DNA from 2 places in the Pseudomonas sp. B1-22 genome. Region 2 is predicted to be linked to the other one. Evidence: predicted binding sites of a transcription regulator. Region 2 holds the regulator's gene; the other holds the start of a gene.
The links. Region 2 encodes LexA, which represses DNA repair genes until DNA is damaged. Its sites were predicted from a motif close to CTGTNTNNNNANACAG; they were not measured.
Positions count from the first base shown of each region.

Region 1: recN (DNA repair protein RecN) is a predicted target of LexA. The motif match lies at 5,532-5,547, and genes of this name have one in related genera.

Region 1 covers NZ_JBCHVH010000003.1:716,524-724,248, reverse strand. The annotation lists gene carA (glutamine-hydrolyzing carbamoyl-phosphate synthase small subunit) at 1-523, opposite strand, end outside; gene dapB (4-hydroxy-tetrahydrodipicolinate reductase) at 711-1,517, opposite strand; gene dnaJ (molecular chaperone DnaJ) at 1,576-2,706, opposite strand; gene dnaK (molecular chaperone DnaK) at 2,829-4,745, opposite strand; gene grpE (nucleotide exchange factor GrpE) at 4,836-5,399, opposite strand; gene recN (DNA repair protein RecN) at 5,571-7,247, shown strand; gene fur (ferric iron uptake transcriptional regulator) at 7,405-7,725, opposite strand, start outside.
Region 2 covers NZ_JBCHVH010000001.1:580,285-588,009, forward strand. The annotation lists gene topA (type I DNA topoisomerase) at 1-2,201, shown strand, start outside; gene ACQ5BL_RS02790 (DUF6586 family protein) at 2,270-2,791, shown strand; gene ACQ5BL_RS02795 (hypothetical protein) at 2,903-3,142, shown strand; gene sulA (SOS-induced cell division inhibitor SulA) at 3,182-3,655, opposite strand; gene lexA (transcriptional repressor LexA) at 3,669-4,283, opposite strand; gene ACQ5BL_RS02810 (TetR/AcrR family transcriptional regulator) at 4,537-5,247, shown strand; gene ACQ5BL_RS02815 (L,D-transpeptidase) at 5,304-5,828, shown strand; gene nagZ (beta-N-acetylhexosaminidase) at 5,840-6,838, shown strand; gene ACQ5BL_RS02825 (S-methyl-5'-thioinosine phosphorylase) at 6,986-7,723, shown strand.

The sequences.
Region 1 (7,725 bases), on a different contig from region 2:
ACACGCTGGAACGCCACTCGTAGCGCTCGGTGGAGGAAACGACTTTGGCCAGGTCCATGCCCTTCAGGCCCGGGAAGCCGCGTGCCAGTTCGAGGGCTTTTTCCTCGGTGGCGTCGTCGCCAGCCAGGATGCAGCCGTTCTGCGAACCCTTCTCGCGCAGGATGCGGGTCAGGCGGCGGGTATCGATGCCGGCGATGGCGACGGTACCGTTGGCTTTCAGGTAGTCCGGCAGGGACTGCTTGTCGCGCCAGCTGCTGGAGAGCAGCGGCAGGTCACGGATGATCAGGCCGGCGGCCCAGACCTTGTTCGACTCGGCGTCTTCCGGCGTGGTGCCGGTGTTGCCGATATGCGGATAGGTCAGGGTGACGATCTGTTGGGCGTAGGAAGGATCGGTAAGGATTTCCTGGTAGCCGGTCATGGCGGTGTTGAACACCACCTCTCCGACGGTCTGGCCGTCGGCGCCGATGGCTTCACCGCGAAAAACGCTGCCGTCGGCAAGTGCAAGTATGGCTGGCTTAGTCAAGAAGACCTCCCGTAGTTCAAGCCTGGCTGGGCGTGCGCAGATTGTAAAAAAGCGGGATGACATCAGAAGAAGTCATCCCGCTTTTTATGTGATCATGCTGCGCTACTTTTAGTGGACACACTAAAGCTGTAGTTTACAGAAATGCGACATCATGGTCCACCTTTTGCACGACGTACGGCCATGCCGCTCAGCGCAGGCCGAGAACATCCTGCATGTCGTACAGGCCATTGGCCTGCCCTTCCAGCCACTGAGCAGCACGCACAGCGCCGCGGGCGAAGGTCATGCGGCTCGAAGCCTTGTGGGTGATCTCCACGCGCTCTCCATCAGCAGCGAACAGCACGGTGTGGTCGCCCACCACATCGCCGGCACGCACAGTGGCGAAGCCGATGGTCTCGCGCGGACGAGCGCCGGTCTGACCTTCACGACCGTACACGGCCACCTTTTCCAGATCACGGCCCAGTGCATTGGCGACCACTTCGCCCATGCGCAGCGCGGTGCCGGACGGCGCATCGACCTTGTGGCGGTGGTGCGCCTCGAGGATCTCGATGTCCACATCGTCACCCAGAACGCGGGCGGCGGTGTCGAGCAGCTTCAGGCAGAGGTTCACGCCGACGCTGTAGTTGGCCGCAAAGACGATCGGGATGTCCTTCGCGGCGTCGCTCAGCAGCTCCTTCTCCGCCGCGGAGAAACCGGTGGTGCCGATAACCATCGCCTTGCCGGCCTTGCGGCAGACTTCGAGGTTTTTCAGGGTAACGGTCGGATGGGTGAAGTCGATCAGCACGTCGAACTCGTCGACTACCTTGGCCAGGTCGCCCGACAGCGGCACGCCGATGCGGCCCAGGCCCGCCAGCTCGCCAGCGTCCGCCCCCACCAGGGTGCTGTCCGGACGGTCGACTGCCGCAGTCAGGCCGGCGCTGCCATTGGTCTGCTGCACCGCTTCGATCAGGGTCTTGCCCATGCGCCCAGCGGCGCCCATTACGGCTATACGTCGCATATAAAACTGCTCCAAAGCTAGAAAGCCCCGGACGACTCACACCGCCCGGGGCCTTGCATCATAGATCGTCGAAGAAGCGCTTCATGCCCTCGAACCAGCCACTGGCCTTGGGCGAATGGGAGGCGTTGCCCTGCAGGGTACCGCGGAACTCTTCGAGCAGCTCGCGCTGACGCTTGTCCAGGTTGACCGGGGTCTCCACCACTACGCGGCACATCAGGTCACCAGCACCGCCGCCGCGCACCGGGGCAACGCCCTTGCCGCGCAGACGGAACAGCTTGCCGGTCTGGGTGCCCTCAGGGATCTTCAGCTTGACGCGGCCATCCAGGGTCGGCACTTCCAGCTCGCCCCCCAGGGCGGCGTCGGCGAAGCTGATCGGCACTTCGCAGTACAGATGCTTGCCGTCACGCTGGAAGATGTCGTGCTCGCGCACGTTCACCACCACATAAAGGTCGCCCGCCGGGCCGCCATGGGCGCCAGCTTCGCCTTCGCCGGTCAGGCGGATGCGGTCGCCCGTATCGACGCCAGCCGGGACTTTCACCGATAGGGTCTTGTGCTCCTCCACGCGACCCTGGCCGTGGCAGGAGCCACAGGGGTCGGTGATCATCTTGCCGCTGCCATGGCAACGCGGGCAGGTCTGCTGCACCGAGAAGAAGCCCTGCTGCATGCGCACCTGGCCGATACCACCGCAAGTGGTACAGGTGACCGGTGTGGTGCCGGGCTTGGCGCCGCTACCGCTACAGGTCTTGCAGCCGACCAGAGTGGGAACGCGAATGGTCACGGTGGTGCCGCGAACCGCGTCTTCCAGGTCCAGATCGAGGGTGTAGCGCAGGTCGGCGCCGCGTGCCGGACCGCCGCGAGAGCCGCCGCGCCCACCGCCGCCACCGAAGAAGTCGCTGAAGACATCACCAAAGATGTCCGAGAAGCTCGCGCCGCCGAAGCCAGCCCCGCCGCCGCCCATCTGCGGGTCGACGCCGGCATGGCCGTACTGGTCGTAGGCCGCGCGCTTGCTGGCGTCGGACAGGACCTCGTACGCCTCGTTGGCCTCCTTGAATTTGTCCTCGGCTTCCTTGTCGCCGGGATTGCGGTCCGGGTGGAACTTCATGGCGAGCCGGCGATAGGCCTTCTTCAGGTCCGCTTCGCTGGCGCCGCGCTCGACACCCAGTACCTCGTAAAAATCACGTTTGGCCATAAATTCTTTGCACCTTGAAAACCTCTCCCCCAGACACGCCAACGCGGGAGCAAGCCCCCGCGTGACGTTTCATGCGCACCGACACGCTGGTCGGTGCGCCGGAGCGGAAGCAAGCACGCGGCTTACTTGTTCTCCTTGACCTCTTCGAACTCGGCATCGACGACATCGTCGCCAGCCTTGTCGTCAGCGGCCTCGCCCTGAGCGGCAGCACCCGGCTGCGGCTGTTCGGCGTACATCTTCTGCGCCAGCGGAGTGGACGCCTGGGACAGCGCGTTCATCTTCGCCTCGATCTCGGCCTTGTCGTCGCCTTTCACGGCAACTTCCAGCTCGCCCAGCGCCTTCTCGATGGCGGCTTTCTCTTCGGCGGTGGCCTTGTCGCCAGCCTCGGTGACCATCTTGCGAGTGGCGTGGACCAGCGCGTCACCCTGGTTGCGGGCAGCGGCCAGTTCCTCGAACTTGCGGTCTTCCTCGGCGTTCGCCTCGGCGTCACGCACCATCTGCGCGATCTCGTCCTCGGACAGGCCGGAAGAGGCCTTGATCACGATGGACTGCTGCTTGCCGGTAGCCTTGTCCTTCGCGCCGACGTGCAGGATGCCGTTGGCGTCGATGTCGAAGGTCACTTCGATCTGCGGCACGCCGCGCGGAGCCGGCGGAATGTCAGCCAGGTCGAACTTGCCCAGCGACTTGTTCTGTGCGGCTTGCTTGCGCTCGCCCTGCAGAACATGAATGGTCACGGCGCCCTGGTTGTCATCGGCGGTGGAGAACACCTGCGACTTCTTGGTCGGGATGGTGGTGTTCTTGTCGATCAGCGCGGTCATCACGCCACCGAGGGTTTCGATACCCAGGGTCAGCGGGGTGACGTCGAGCAGCAGCACGTCCTTCACGTCGCCGGCCAGCACGGCGCCCTGGATGGCAGCACCCATGGCAACGGCTTCGTCCGGGTTGACGTCCTTGCGCGCTTCCTTGCCGAAGAACTCGGCAACGGTCTTCTGCACCAGCGGCATACGGGTCTGGCCACCGACCAGGATCACTTCGTCGATCTTCGAGACATCCAGGCCGGCGTCTTTCAGCGCAACGCGGCACGGCTCGATGGTGCGGGCGACCAGGTCTTCCACCAGGGATTCCAGCTTGGCGCGGGAAACCTTGACGTTCAGGTGTTTCGGGCCGGAGGCGTCAGCGGTGACGTACGGCAGATTGACGTCGGTCTGCTGGGTCGAGGACAGCTCGATCTTGGCCTTCTCGGCAGCTTCCTTCAGGCGCTGCATGGCCAGCGGGTCGCCCTTGAGGTCCATGCCGGATTCTTTCTTGAACTCCTCGACGAGGTAGTCGATCAGGCGCAGGTCGAAGTCTTCACCACCCAGGAAGGTGTCGCCGTTGGTGGCCAGTACTTCGAACTGGTGCTCGCCATCGACTTCGGCGATTTCGATCACGGAAACGTCGAAGGTACCGCCGCCCAGGTCATAGACGATGATGGTGTGGTCGCCCTTGGCCTTGTCCAGGCCATAGGCCAGCGCAGCCGCGGTCGGCTCGTTGATGATGCGCTTGACGTCCAGACCGGCGATGCGGCCGGCGTCCTTGGTAGCTTGACGCTGGCTGTCGTTGAAGTAGGCCGGAACGGTGATGACCGCTTCGGTGACCGGCTCGCCCAGGTAGTCCTCGGCGGTCTTCTTCATCTTCTTCAGGACTTCGGCGGAGACCTGCGGCGGAGCCATCTTCTGGCCCTTGGCCTCGACCCACGCGTCGCCGTTGTCAGCCTTGACGATGGCGTACGGCACCATCTTGATGTCTTTCTGTACGACGTCTTCTTCGAAACGGCGGCCGATCAGGCGCTTCACCGCGTACAGGGTGTTCTTCGGGTTGGTCACGGCCTGGCGCTTCGCCGGCTGACCTACCAGGATTTCGCCGTCGTTGGCGTAGCCGATGATCGACGGGGTGGTACGAGCGCCTTCGGCGTTCTCGATGACCTTGACGTTACCGTTCTCCAGGATGGACACACAGGAGTTGGTGGTCCCCAGGTCGATACCAATGATTTTGCCCATATTTCACTCTCCAGAAATTAGATTCCGCGCTGACCCTGTTGCGGGTCTTTGGCTCGGTTGATTACCCAGATGGGGACCGGGTGGTGGATTTCAAGCCTTCTCGTCGATCGAAGGCGGAGTTTGTTCCGGTGCCTTGCTGACCACGACCATGGCCGGACGCAGCAGGCGACCGTTGAGCAGGTAACCCTTCTGGAACACCTTGACCACGCTGCCCGGCTCGAGGCGAATGCTCTCCTCCATGGCCATGGCCTGGTGATGTTCGGGGTTGAACGGCTCGCCGTGCGGGTCGACCGGTTCGAGATTGAAGCGCTTCAGGGTGTCGTGGAACATCTTCAGCGTCAGCTCGATGCCTTCGCGCATCGGCTTGATCGCCTCGTCTTCCGGGTTCGACATCTCCAGCGCACGCTCGAGGGTATCGACGATCGGCAGCAGGTCGCCGGCGAATTTCTCCAGGGCGAACTTGTGCGCCTTCTCCACGTCCTGCTCGGCACGGCGGCGGACGTTCTGCAGTTCGGCGACGGCGCGCAGGCTCTGATCCTTGGCCGCGGCGACCTGCTCTTCCAGGTCCAGCACGCGGGCATTCAGGTCCTCGGCAGCGCCGTTTTCCGGCTGCTCGTTGAACTGGGAATCCTGAGTCTGTTGTTCGTCAGACATGCCACTCTCCTAAAAAAGAAAATAAGCCTTTGAAAACAAAGCGAACCCATTGGTCCGCGGCTCTGCCGTCTATATGGGGTGGAATTCGGCTTCTTCAAGGGGTAGGTGGAGAATTGCCAGCGGCAAAAAATACTGTATAAATAACCATGTCTATCTACGGAGCCGCCGCCCATGCTGGTTCACCTGTCCGTGCACAACTACGCCATCGTCGAGCACCTCGATCTCGAGCTCGCCGCCGGCATGACCGTGATCACCGGCGAAACCGGCGCCGGCAAGTCCATCATGCTCGACGCCCTCGGCCTGGCCCTGGGCGACCGCGCCGACAGCGGCGTGGTGCGCCCCGGCGCCGACAAGACCGACATTCTCGCCAGCTTCGATGTCAGCGCCATTGCCGAAGCCCGAGACTGGCTCGCCGAGCGCGACCTGGAGCAGGATGGCCCGTGCATCCTGCGCCGGGTGATCACCGCCGAAGGCCGCTCGCGCGCCTATATCAATGGCACGCCCTGCCCGCTGGGCGATCTCAAGCACCTGGGCGAACTGCTCATCGATATCCACAGCCAGCACGAGCACCAGTCGCTGCTCAAGGCCGACACCCACCGCCGCCTGCTCGACGAGTATGCCGGCAGCCAGGATCTGGCGCGCCAGGTGCAACTCGCCGCGCAACGCTGGAAGCAGACCCGCCAGGAACTGGACCGCCTATCACGCAACGGCGACGAACAGCGCGCCCGCCACCAGTTGCTCAGCTACCAGCTGGAAGAGCTGGAAAACCTCGGCCTGGGCGACAACGAACTGGAGACGCTGGAAGCTGAGCACAAGACCCTGAGCAACGCCGGCAGCCTGATCGCCGCCTGTCGCCAGGTCGTCGAACTGTGCAGTGAAAACGATGCCGGCAACGTGCTTTCCGCGCTGACGTCGAGTCTCAATCGCCTGACCGCCTTCCCGAGCCAGCCAGCTGCATTGGGCGAAGCGGTGAACCTGCTGTCCAGTGCGCAGATCCAGGTGGAGGAAGCCATCGGCGAGCTGAACCGGTTCGTCGATCACTTCGACGCCGACCCCATGCGCCTGCAGCAACTGGAAGAGCGCATGGACGCCATCTATAGCCTCGCGCGCAAGCACCGCGTGCAGCCTCACGAACTGCAGGACCTGCAGCAACGCCTGCTGGACGAGTTGGAAGCGCTGAACGCCGACGACGAAGCCGTCGAGCGTCTGGGCGACGAGCTGGCTGCCTATGCCCGCCATTACCAGGAAAAGGCGGAGGAGCTCAGCCGCATCCGCCAGGCCGCAGCGCCGCAGCTGGCCAAAGCCGTGGAAATTGAAATGCAGCGCCTGGGCATGCCCGGCGGGCGCTTTGCCATCGACCTGCGCGAATGCGCCCCGGACGAGCCGCAACCCAATGGACGGGAGCAGCTGGAGTTCCTCGTCAGCGCCAACCCCGGCCAACCGATGAAGGGCCTGGCGAAGGTCGCCTCGGGCGGCGAACTGTCACGCATCAGCCTGGCGATCCAGGTGATCACCGCGCAGACCTCGCGCATCCCCACGCTGGTATTCGACGAAGTGGACGTTGGCATCGGCGGCCCCACAGCCGAAGTGGTCGGCCAACTGCTGCGCCGCCTAGGCCAGCGCGGCCAGGTCCTGACCGTCACCCACCTGCCGCAGGTGGCCGCCCAAGGCCATCAGCACCTGTTCGTGCACAAGGACCGCGACACCAGCGAAACCCGTACAGCGGTGGCGAACCTGAAGAAGGCAGAGCGCATCGAGGAAATCGCCCGCATGCTCGGCGGTGTCGACCTGACCAAGGAATCCCTGGCCCACGCGCGCAAGATGGTGGACTCCGCCGTACAGGGGTAATCCCCTATAGGAGCGAGCTTGCTCGCGAACCGGTCTCTCCTACGACCTCGGCGTTATGCCTTCGCGAGCAAGCTCGCTCCTACAAAAAAAAACCACAAAAAAGCCGTACAAACGAAAACGGCGACCCGAGGGGCGCCGTTCTGCATTCCGCGTACGCTTATTTCTTCTTGCGCACGTAGAGCACCAGATTGTGATCGACGAGCTCGAAGCCACGCTCGCGGACGATTTCCTTCTGGCGTTTCTCGATTTCCGAGTCCATGAACTCGATGACCTCGCCGGTATCGACGCAGACCATGTGATCGTGGTGCCCGCTATCAGCCAGCTCGAAGACGGCATGGCCGCCATCGAAGTTGTGGCGCACCACAAGGCCAGCGGCCTCGAACTGGGTCAGCACGCGGTAGACGGTGGCCAGACCTACGTCCTCACCTGCCTCCATCAGCGCTTTGTAGACATCCTCCGCGCTCATGTGGCGTTGCTC
Region 2 (7,725 bases):
ACTCGCGCTACAAGCGCGTGGTCTTCAACGAAATCACCAAGAAGGCCATCCAGGAGGCCTTCTCCCAGCCCGGCGAGCTGGACATCAACCGCGTGAACGCCCAGCAGGCGCGCCGCTTCCTCGATCGCGTGGTGGGCTACATGGTCTCGCCGCTGCTGTGGGCGAAGATCGCCCGCGGCCTTTCCGCCGGCCGCGTGCAGTCGGTGGCGGTGAAGCTGGTGGTCGAGCGTGAGCGCGAGATCCGTGCCTTCGTCCCGGAAGAATACTGGGAAGTGCATGCCGATCTCGGCACGCCGAAGAACGACAAGGTCCGCTTCGAAGTGGTGCGCGAGAAGGGTGAAGCCTTCAAGCCGCTGAACGAAGCCCAGGCCATGGCCGCCCTGGAGAAGCTCAAGGCGTCCAGCTACAGCGTCTCCAAGCGCGAGGACAAGCCGACCTCCAGCAAGCCCTCGGCCCCGTTCATCACCTCCACCCTGCAGCAGGCCGCGAGCAACCGCCTGGGCTTCGGGGTGAAGAAGACCATGATGATGGCCCAGCGTCTCTACGAAGCCGGCTACATCACCTACATGCGTACCGACTCGACCAACCTGTCGGCCGACGCCATCGATATGGTGCGTGGCTTCATCGACAGCGAGTTCGGCAAGAAATACCTGCCGGCCAAGCCGAACTTCTATTCCAGCAAGGAAGGCGCCCAGGAAGCGCACGAAGCGATTCGTCCGTCCGACGTCAACCTGCGTCCGACCCAGCTGTCGGGCATGGAGCGCGATGCCGAGCGCCTGTACGACCTGATCTGGCGCCAGTTCGTGGCCTGCCAGATGCCGCCGGCCGAATACCTGTCCACCACCGTCAGCGTTGCCGCTGGTGACTTCGAGCTGCGCGCCAAGGGCCGCATCCTCAAGTTCGACGGTTACACCAAGGTGCTGCCGCAGCAGAGCAAGCCGGGCGAGGACGACGTCCTGCCGGAGATGAACCAGGGCGAAGCCATGAAGCTGCTCAAGCTCGACCCGAGCCAGCACTTCACCAAGCCGCCGGCGCGTTTCTCCGAAGCCAGCCTGGTCAAGGAACTGGAAAAGCGTGGCATCGGCCGTCCGTCCACCTACGCGGCGATCATCTCCACCATCCAGGAGCGCGGCTACGTCACCACCCACAACCGCCGTTTCTACGCGGAAAAGATGGGCGATATCGTCACCGACCGCCTCAACGAGAGCTTCTCCAACCTGATGGACTACGGCTTCACCGCCGGCATGGAAGAGCACCTCGATGACGTGGCGCAGGGCGAGCGCGACTGGAAACACCTGCTGGACGAATTCTACGGCGACTTCCGCAAGAAGCTCGACCTGGCCGAAGCCGCCAACGACGGCATGCGCGCCAACCAGCCGACCCTGACCGACATCCCCTGCCGCGAGTGCGGCCGGCCGATGATGATCCGTACCGCCTCCACCGGCGTGTTCCTCGGCTGCTCGGGCTACAGCCTGCCGCCGAAAGAGCGCTGCAAGGCCACGATCAACCTGATTCCGGGCGACGAAATCGCTGCGGATGACGAAGGCGAATCCGAATCCCGCGTACTGCGTGGCAAGCACCGCTGCCCGATCTGCAGCACCGCGATGGACGCCTACCTGGTCGACGAGAAGCGCAAGCTGCACATCTGCGGCAACAACCCGGACTGCGCCGGCTACGAGATCGAAGAAGGCCAGTACCGCATCAAGGGCTACGAAGGCCCGAGCCTGGAATGCGACAAGTGCGGCAGCGAGATGCAGCTCAAGACCGGCCGTTTCGGCAAGTTCTTCGGTTGCACCAATCCGACCTGCAAGAACACCCGCAAGCTGCTGAAGAACGGCGAGCCCGCCCCGCCGAAGATGGACGCCATCCGCATGCCGGAACTCAAGTGCGAGAAGGTGGACGACATCTACGTACTGCGTGACGGCGCTTCCGGCCTGTTCCTGGCCGCCAGCCAGTTCCCGAAGAACCGCGAGACCCGCGCTCCGCTGGTGGCCGAACTGGTGCCGCATAAGGATGAGCTGGATCCGAAGTACCACTTCCTGCTTGCCGCTCCCGCAAAGGACCCGGATGGCCGCCCGGCGGTGATCCGCTTCAGCCGCAAGACCAAGGAGCAGTACGTGCAGTCCGAGGTCGACGGCAAACCCACCGGCTGGCGTGCGTTCTTCGACGGCGGCAAGTGGAAGGTCGAAGACAAGCGCTGATGGAAGGCGCGCCCCGCTGAGGCGGGGCGTGCTTATACTGCCGACGTGGATTGCGAGAGGGCCTGGCCATGGCGCACGAACTCTATACCCGTACCAACCAGAAGCTGTTCTTCGCCGGCCTCGCCCTGGAAGCCTGGCGCACTGCCGAGTCGGCCCGCGCGATGAACGCCCAGGCGCGCATCCAGGCCGAGCGCGAAGCGGCACTGTTCCATCTCTATGGTGCGGTGCTGGGTGTGGCCCATGAGATCGCCGGTTACTACCGCCTGCCGCAGGCGGGCGCGCCGCGCGTCGACATGCTGCTGAACGCCGACGTGCTGGCCGCCGCCCCGAGCCCGGAGCTGGCGGAAATGGTCGAGCTGGCGCAATCGCCGGAAGCATGGTTGGGCCGCCTGCTGGCCGCCTACGCTGCGCTGTTCCAGCCGCCGAGCGAGCCGAAGAAGGCCAAGGTCGATCCGACCCAGCCGCTGATCCAGGCGGTGAATGTCGATGACGAAGCGCCGGTCGAGTTGAGCAACGACGAGCTAGAAGCCTGGCGGAAATCCCTGAAAGAGCTGGTGCTGCGCTTCCGCGCCTCGCTGACCGAGCTCTGATTGGTGCATTGATCCACAGCTGCGACCAGTCGGTCGGCTTGAGGAATGTTGCACTAGGGTGTAGCGAATGTGGCTGTTACACTACGGGTTCTGCTGTGGAGAACCTTCGCTATGCCAACCTCATTTCTGGAAATCGTAGAGCTGCCTGACGGGCGTATCGTGCTGCGTCGCGCGGATGATGAGGAGTCGCTGGTGACCCTGGAATTCTCCGCTGACGCCAAAGGCTTCCTGCAGGGTCAGCATATCGAAATCGCCAAGGCGATGTTCAATGTCGGCGTGCAGATGGCTGGCCGCCTTGCCGAAGGTGGCGACATGGGCATGGACGACGAAGGTCCACGCGTCCTGCACTGAATCCCGCTGCTTCGCCGCATTCGCGGCGAAGCTTCTGTTTCAACCCAGACGAATGTTCAGGCTCTGCGCCTTGCCGGTAACGGCTGCGCGGGACAGCTGCGTGCGCGCCTTGGCGTTTAGATTCAGCCAGCTCACCACGGTATGACTGTTGCCCAGGCGCAGCGCCTCGCAGGCCAGGGCTTGTGCGGCGGCCTGGTCGCGCGCCGGCAGCAGCAGGATGCGTTCGCGGTTCAGGCCGGCCTTGCGTAGCCAGTCCGGAGTCAGGCTGGAGGGCGGGGCGATCAGCGTCAGCCAGCGGGAGTCACTTTCCTCGCTCAGCTCGCGGAGCATCGGCGCCAGCAGTGTCAGGCACTGGCCGGGGAGGCCGCGCAGGGCGATTTCGCTGAAGGCGCGTTCGTCATCCGCGGGCTCGTCTTCCATCAGCTCCGGAAGCAGGGGAGCAGTACCGCTCGCCCAGAGTGCTTCCTGGAACAGCGGGAGTTGCGGCAGGTTCAGCGGCTGCGGGTACTGCATGGATATCTCCTGTTCAGCGACGGATCACGCCGACGCTCAAGCCTTCGATGATCAGTTCCTGTTCCTTGAGGTCGACCTCGATGGGGGCGAACTCGGGATTCTCGGCGATCAGCCAGACCTTGCTGCCTTCGCGCTTGAATCGCTTTACCGTCACTTCTTCACCCAGGCGAGCGACCACGATCTGGCCGTTGCGCGCTTCGCGGGTGACGTGCACGGCGAGCAGGTCGCCGTCCATGATGCCGACGTCTTTCATGCTCTGCCCGCGCACGCGCAGCAGGTAGTCGGCCGGCGGGTTGAAGAAGGTAGGGTTGATCCGGCAGGTGTCGTCGACGTTCTGCTCGGCGAGGATCGGCGCGCCGGCGGCGACGCGACCGATTATCGGCAGCTCGTCTTCGTTGGCGGCGGCCTTGGGTTCGAAGCCAGGGATGCGGATGCCACGGGAGGCGCCCGGGGTCATCTCGATGGCGCCTTTGCGGGCGAGGGCCTTCAGATGCTCCTCGGCGGCGTTGGGCGACTTGAAGCCGAGTTCCTGGGCGATTTCCGCACGGGTGGGCGGATAGCCGTTGTCTTCCAGGCAGCGTTTGATGAAGGCGAGGATTTCGGCTTGGCGCGGCGTCAGCTTCAGCATGTCCATACTCTGGCTTTTTATACAGTGACTGGAATTATATACAGTGAAGGCGCTCTGGCAATGCCTAATTTCGCGCGGCTGTCGGTGCTGCAACGGCAGATGTAACCTGTGCGGGCTGGCAAGCGTCTTGCTGAAGGTTGAAATCAGCTTGTCGCATTGCCCATGTTTTTGTTAACAATCGGTCGCACTTTGCTTGACAATACAAGAGGCTGAAACGTATGTTTCAAACAAGTGTTTGTCAGGCGGAGTAGCCATGGCCCAGTCGGAAACCGTCGAACGCATCCTGGATGCTGCGGAACAGCTGTTCGCGGAGAAAGGCTTCGCCGAAACCTCCTTGCGTCTGATCACCAGCAAGGCGGGGGTGAACCTCGCGGCGGTGAACTATCACTTCGGCTCGAAGAAGGCGCTGATCCAGGCGGTCTTCTCGCGCTTCCTCGGCCCGTTCTGCGCCAGTCTCGAAAAGGAGCTGGACCGCCGCCAGGCCAAGCCCGACGCGCCGCGCGCCACCCTGGAAGAGCTGCTGGAGCTGCTGGTCGTCCAGGCCATGGCGGTGAAGCCGCGCAGTGGCAACGACCTGTCCATCTTCATGCGCCTGCTCGGTCTGGCCTTCAGCCAGAGCCAGGGCCATCTGCGCAAGTATCTCGAAGAAGTCTACGGCAAGGTGTTCCGCCGCTACATGCTGCTGGTGCACGAAGCCGCACCGCGCCTGCCGCCGCTGGAGCTGTTCTGGCGCGTGCACTTCATGCTGGGTACCGCGGTGTTCAGCATGTCCGGCATCAAGGCGCTGCGCGCGATGGCCGAGAACGACTTCGGGGTGAACACCTCCATCGAGCAGGTGATGCGCCTGATGGTGCCGTTCCTCGCCGCCGGCATGCGCGCCGACAGCGGTGTCAGCGATCCTTCGCTGGCCGGGGCGCAGCTCAAGCCGCGCAGCAAGGCGAGCGCCGCACCCGCCAAGGTCTGAACGACGCCCGGCTTTGCGCTGGGCGGTGCAGGCCTGATCGGCTAAAGTAGCCGGCCATGGCTGATCTCGATCTCCTCCATATTTCCCTGTCCGACCAGATGCTCTATGGCTTTGCCGGGGAGCAGCTGTGCGTGCGCCTGCCGGTCTCCACGGCGGTCAATGGCGCCGGCGAGCGTAGTGGCTCCGGCTGCACGCCGCGCGGATTGCATCAGGTCCGCGCGCGCATCGGTGACGGGCTGCCCAAGGGCGCGGTGCTCAAGGGGCGGCGCTGGACAGGCGAGGTCTGGACCCAGGCGCTGCACGATGAGTCTCCCGGCCGCGACTGGATTCTCACCCGCATCCTCTGGCTCAGCGGCTGCGAGCCGGGGCGCAATAGAATGGGCGAGGTCGATACCTTCCGCCGCTACATCTATCTGCACGGCACGCCGGACTGCGAGCCCATGGGCACGCCGCTGTCCCATGGCTGTATCCGCCTGCGTAACGATGACCTGCTGGAACTCTTTCCCCGGGTTCCCCTCCATTGCCGGGTCCGAATCGAAGAGGCCGTCTGCCCCGACTGGCAGGCGCCACAACTGAACTGAAAGGAATGCACATGCAAGGCTCCCTGATGCTCGACATCGGCGGCACCTGGCTGACCGCCGAGGACCGTCAGATTCTGCGCCACCCGGAAGTCGGTGGCCTGATCATCTTCGCCCGCAATATCGAGTCACCGCGCCAGGTGCGCGAGCTCTGTGCGGCTATCCGCGCGGTGCGTCCGGACCTGCTGCTGGCGGTGGACCAGGAAGGCGGTCGTGTGCAGCGCCTGCGCCAGGGCTTCCTGCGCCTGCCGGCGATGCGCGCCATCGCTGATAACGACAATGCCGAGCGCCTGGCCGAGCAATGCGGCTGGCTGATGGCGACCGAGGTGCTGGCCGTGGGCCTGGACCTCAGCTTCGCCCCGGTGCTGGACCTGGATCACCAGCGCAGCGCCGTGGTCGGCAGTCGCGCCTTCGAGGGCAATCCCGAGCGCGCGGTTGCGCTGGCCGGCGCCTTCATCCGCGGTATGCACGCCGCCGGCATGGCGGCCACCGGCAAGCACTTCCCCGGCCATGGCTGGGCGGAGGCGGATTCCCACGTGGCGATCCCCGAGGACGAGCGCAGCCTTGAGCAGATCCGGGCCTGCGACCTGATCCCGTTCCAGCGCTTGTCCGGCGAGCTGGATGCGCTGATGCCGGCCCATGTGATCTACCCGCAGGTCGATCCGAATCCTGCCGGTTTTTCGCGTCGCTGGTTGCAGGACATCCTGCGCGGCGAGCTGGGCTTCGACGGCGTGATTTTCAGCGATGACCTGTCCATGGCTGGCGCCCACGTGGTGGGCGATGCCGCCAACCGCATCGAGGCCGCGCTGACGGCAGGCTGCGACATGGGGCTGGTGTGCAATGACCGCGCCTCCGCCGAGCTGGCTCTGAGCGCGCTGCAGCGCCTGAAGGTCACTGCGCCGCAGCGCCTGCAGCGCATGCGTGCCAAGGCTTGGCCGGGCACCGAATACAAGCAGCTTCCGCGCTGGCAGCAGGCGGTCGGTGAGCTGCGCGCTGCCCAACTGATCGATTGATTGCGATCTGCTGCGCGTCGGCATAACGGCGTTGGAAGGCTGGATCGGACTGCTCATTGACATGAAGTCAACTCCGCGTCCGATCCAGCCCTCCGCCTTGTTCTGCTCTAGCTCGCGAGATCGCAGGGACAATTTGAGGATAGAAGCATGACTGTCTACGCCATCATCGGCGGCACCGGCCTGACCCAGCTGGAAGGCCTGACCCTGAAGGATTCCATTGCTCTGGACACGCCCTACGGCGAGCCCTCGGCGGCCATCCAGCGCGGTGAGTTTGCCGGCCGCGAGGTGCTGTTCCTGGCTCGCCATGGCCATCCGCACCGCTTCCCGCCGCACCAGGTGAACTACCGCGCCAACCTCTGGGCGCTGCAGCAGGCCGGTGCCGAGGCAGTGCTGGCGGTGAACGCGGTGGGAGGTATCCATGCGGCGATGGGCAGCGGCCATCTTTGCGTGCCGCACCAGATCGTCGATTACACCTGGGGGCGTGAGCACACCTACTTCGCGGGGGACATCGACCACGTCACCCACGTCGATTTCAGCCATCCCTATGACGAAGCGCTGCGCCAGAAGCTGATCGCCGCGCTACAGGCGCTGGGCTATCCGTACAGCAGCCATGGTGTTTATGCCGCGACCCAGGGCCCGCGCCTGGAGACCGTGGCGGAAATCGCCAGGCTGGAGCGCGACGGCTGCGACATCGTCGGCATGACCGGTATGCCCGAAGCCGCCCTGGCCCGTGAGCTGGAGCTGCCCTATGCCTGCCTGTCACTGGTGGTGAACCCGGCGGCCGGCAAGTCCAGCGGAATCATCACCATGGCCGAGATCGAGCAGGCCCTGCACGAGGGCATCGGCAAGGTGCGCGAGGTGCTGGGGCGCGTGTTGGTGAGCTGAAT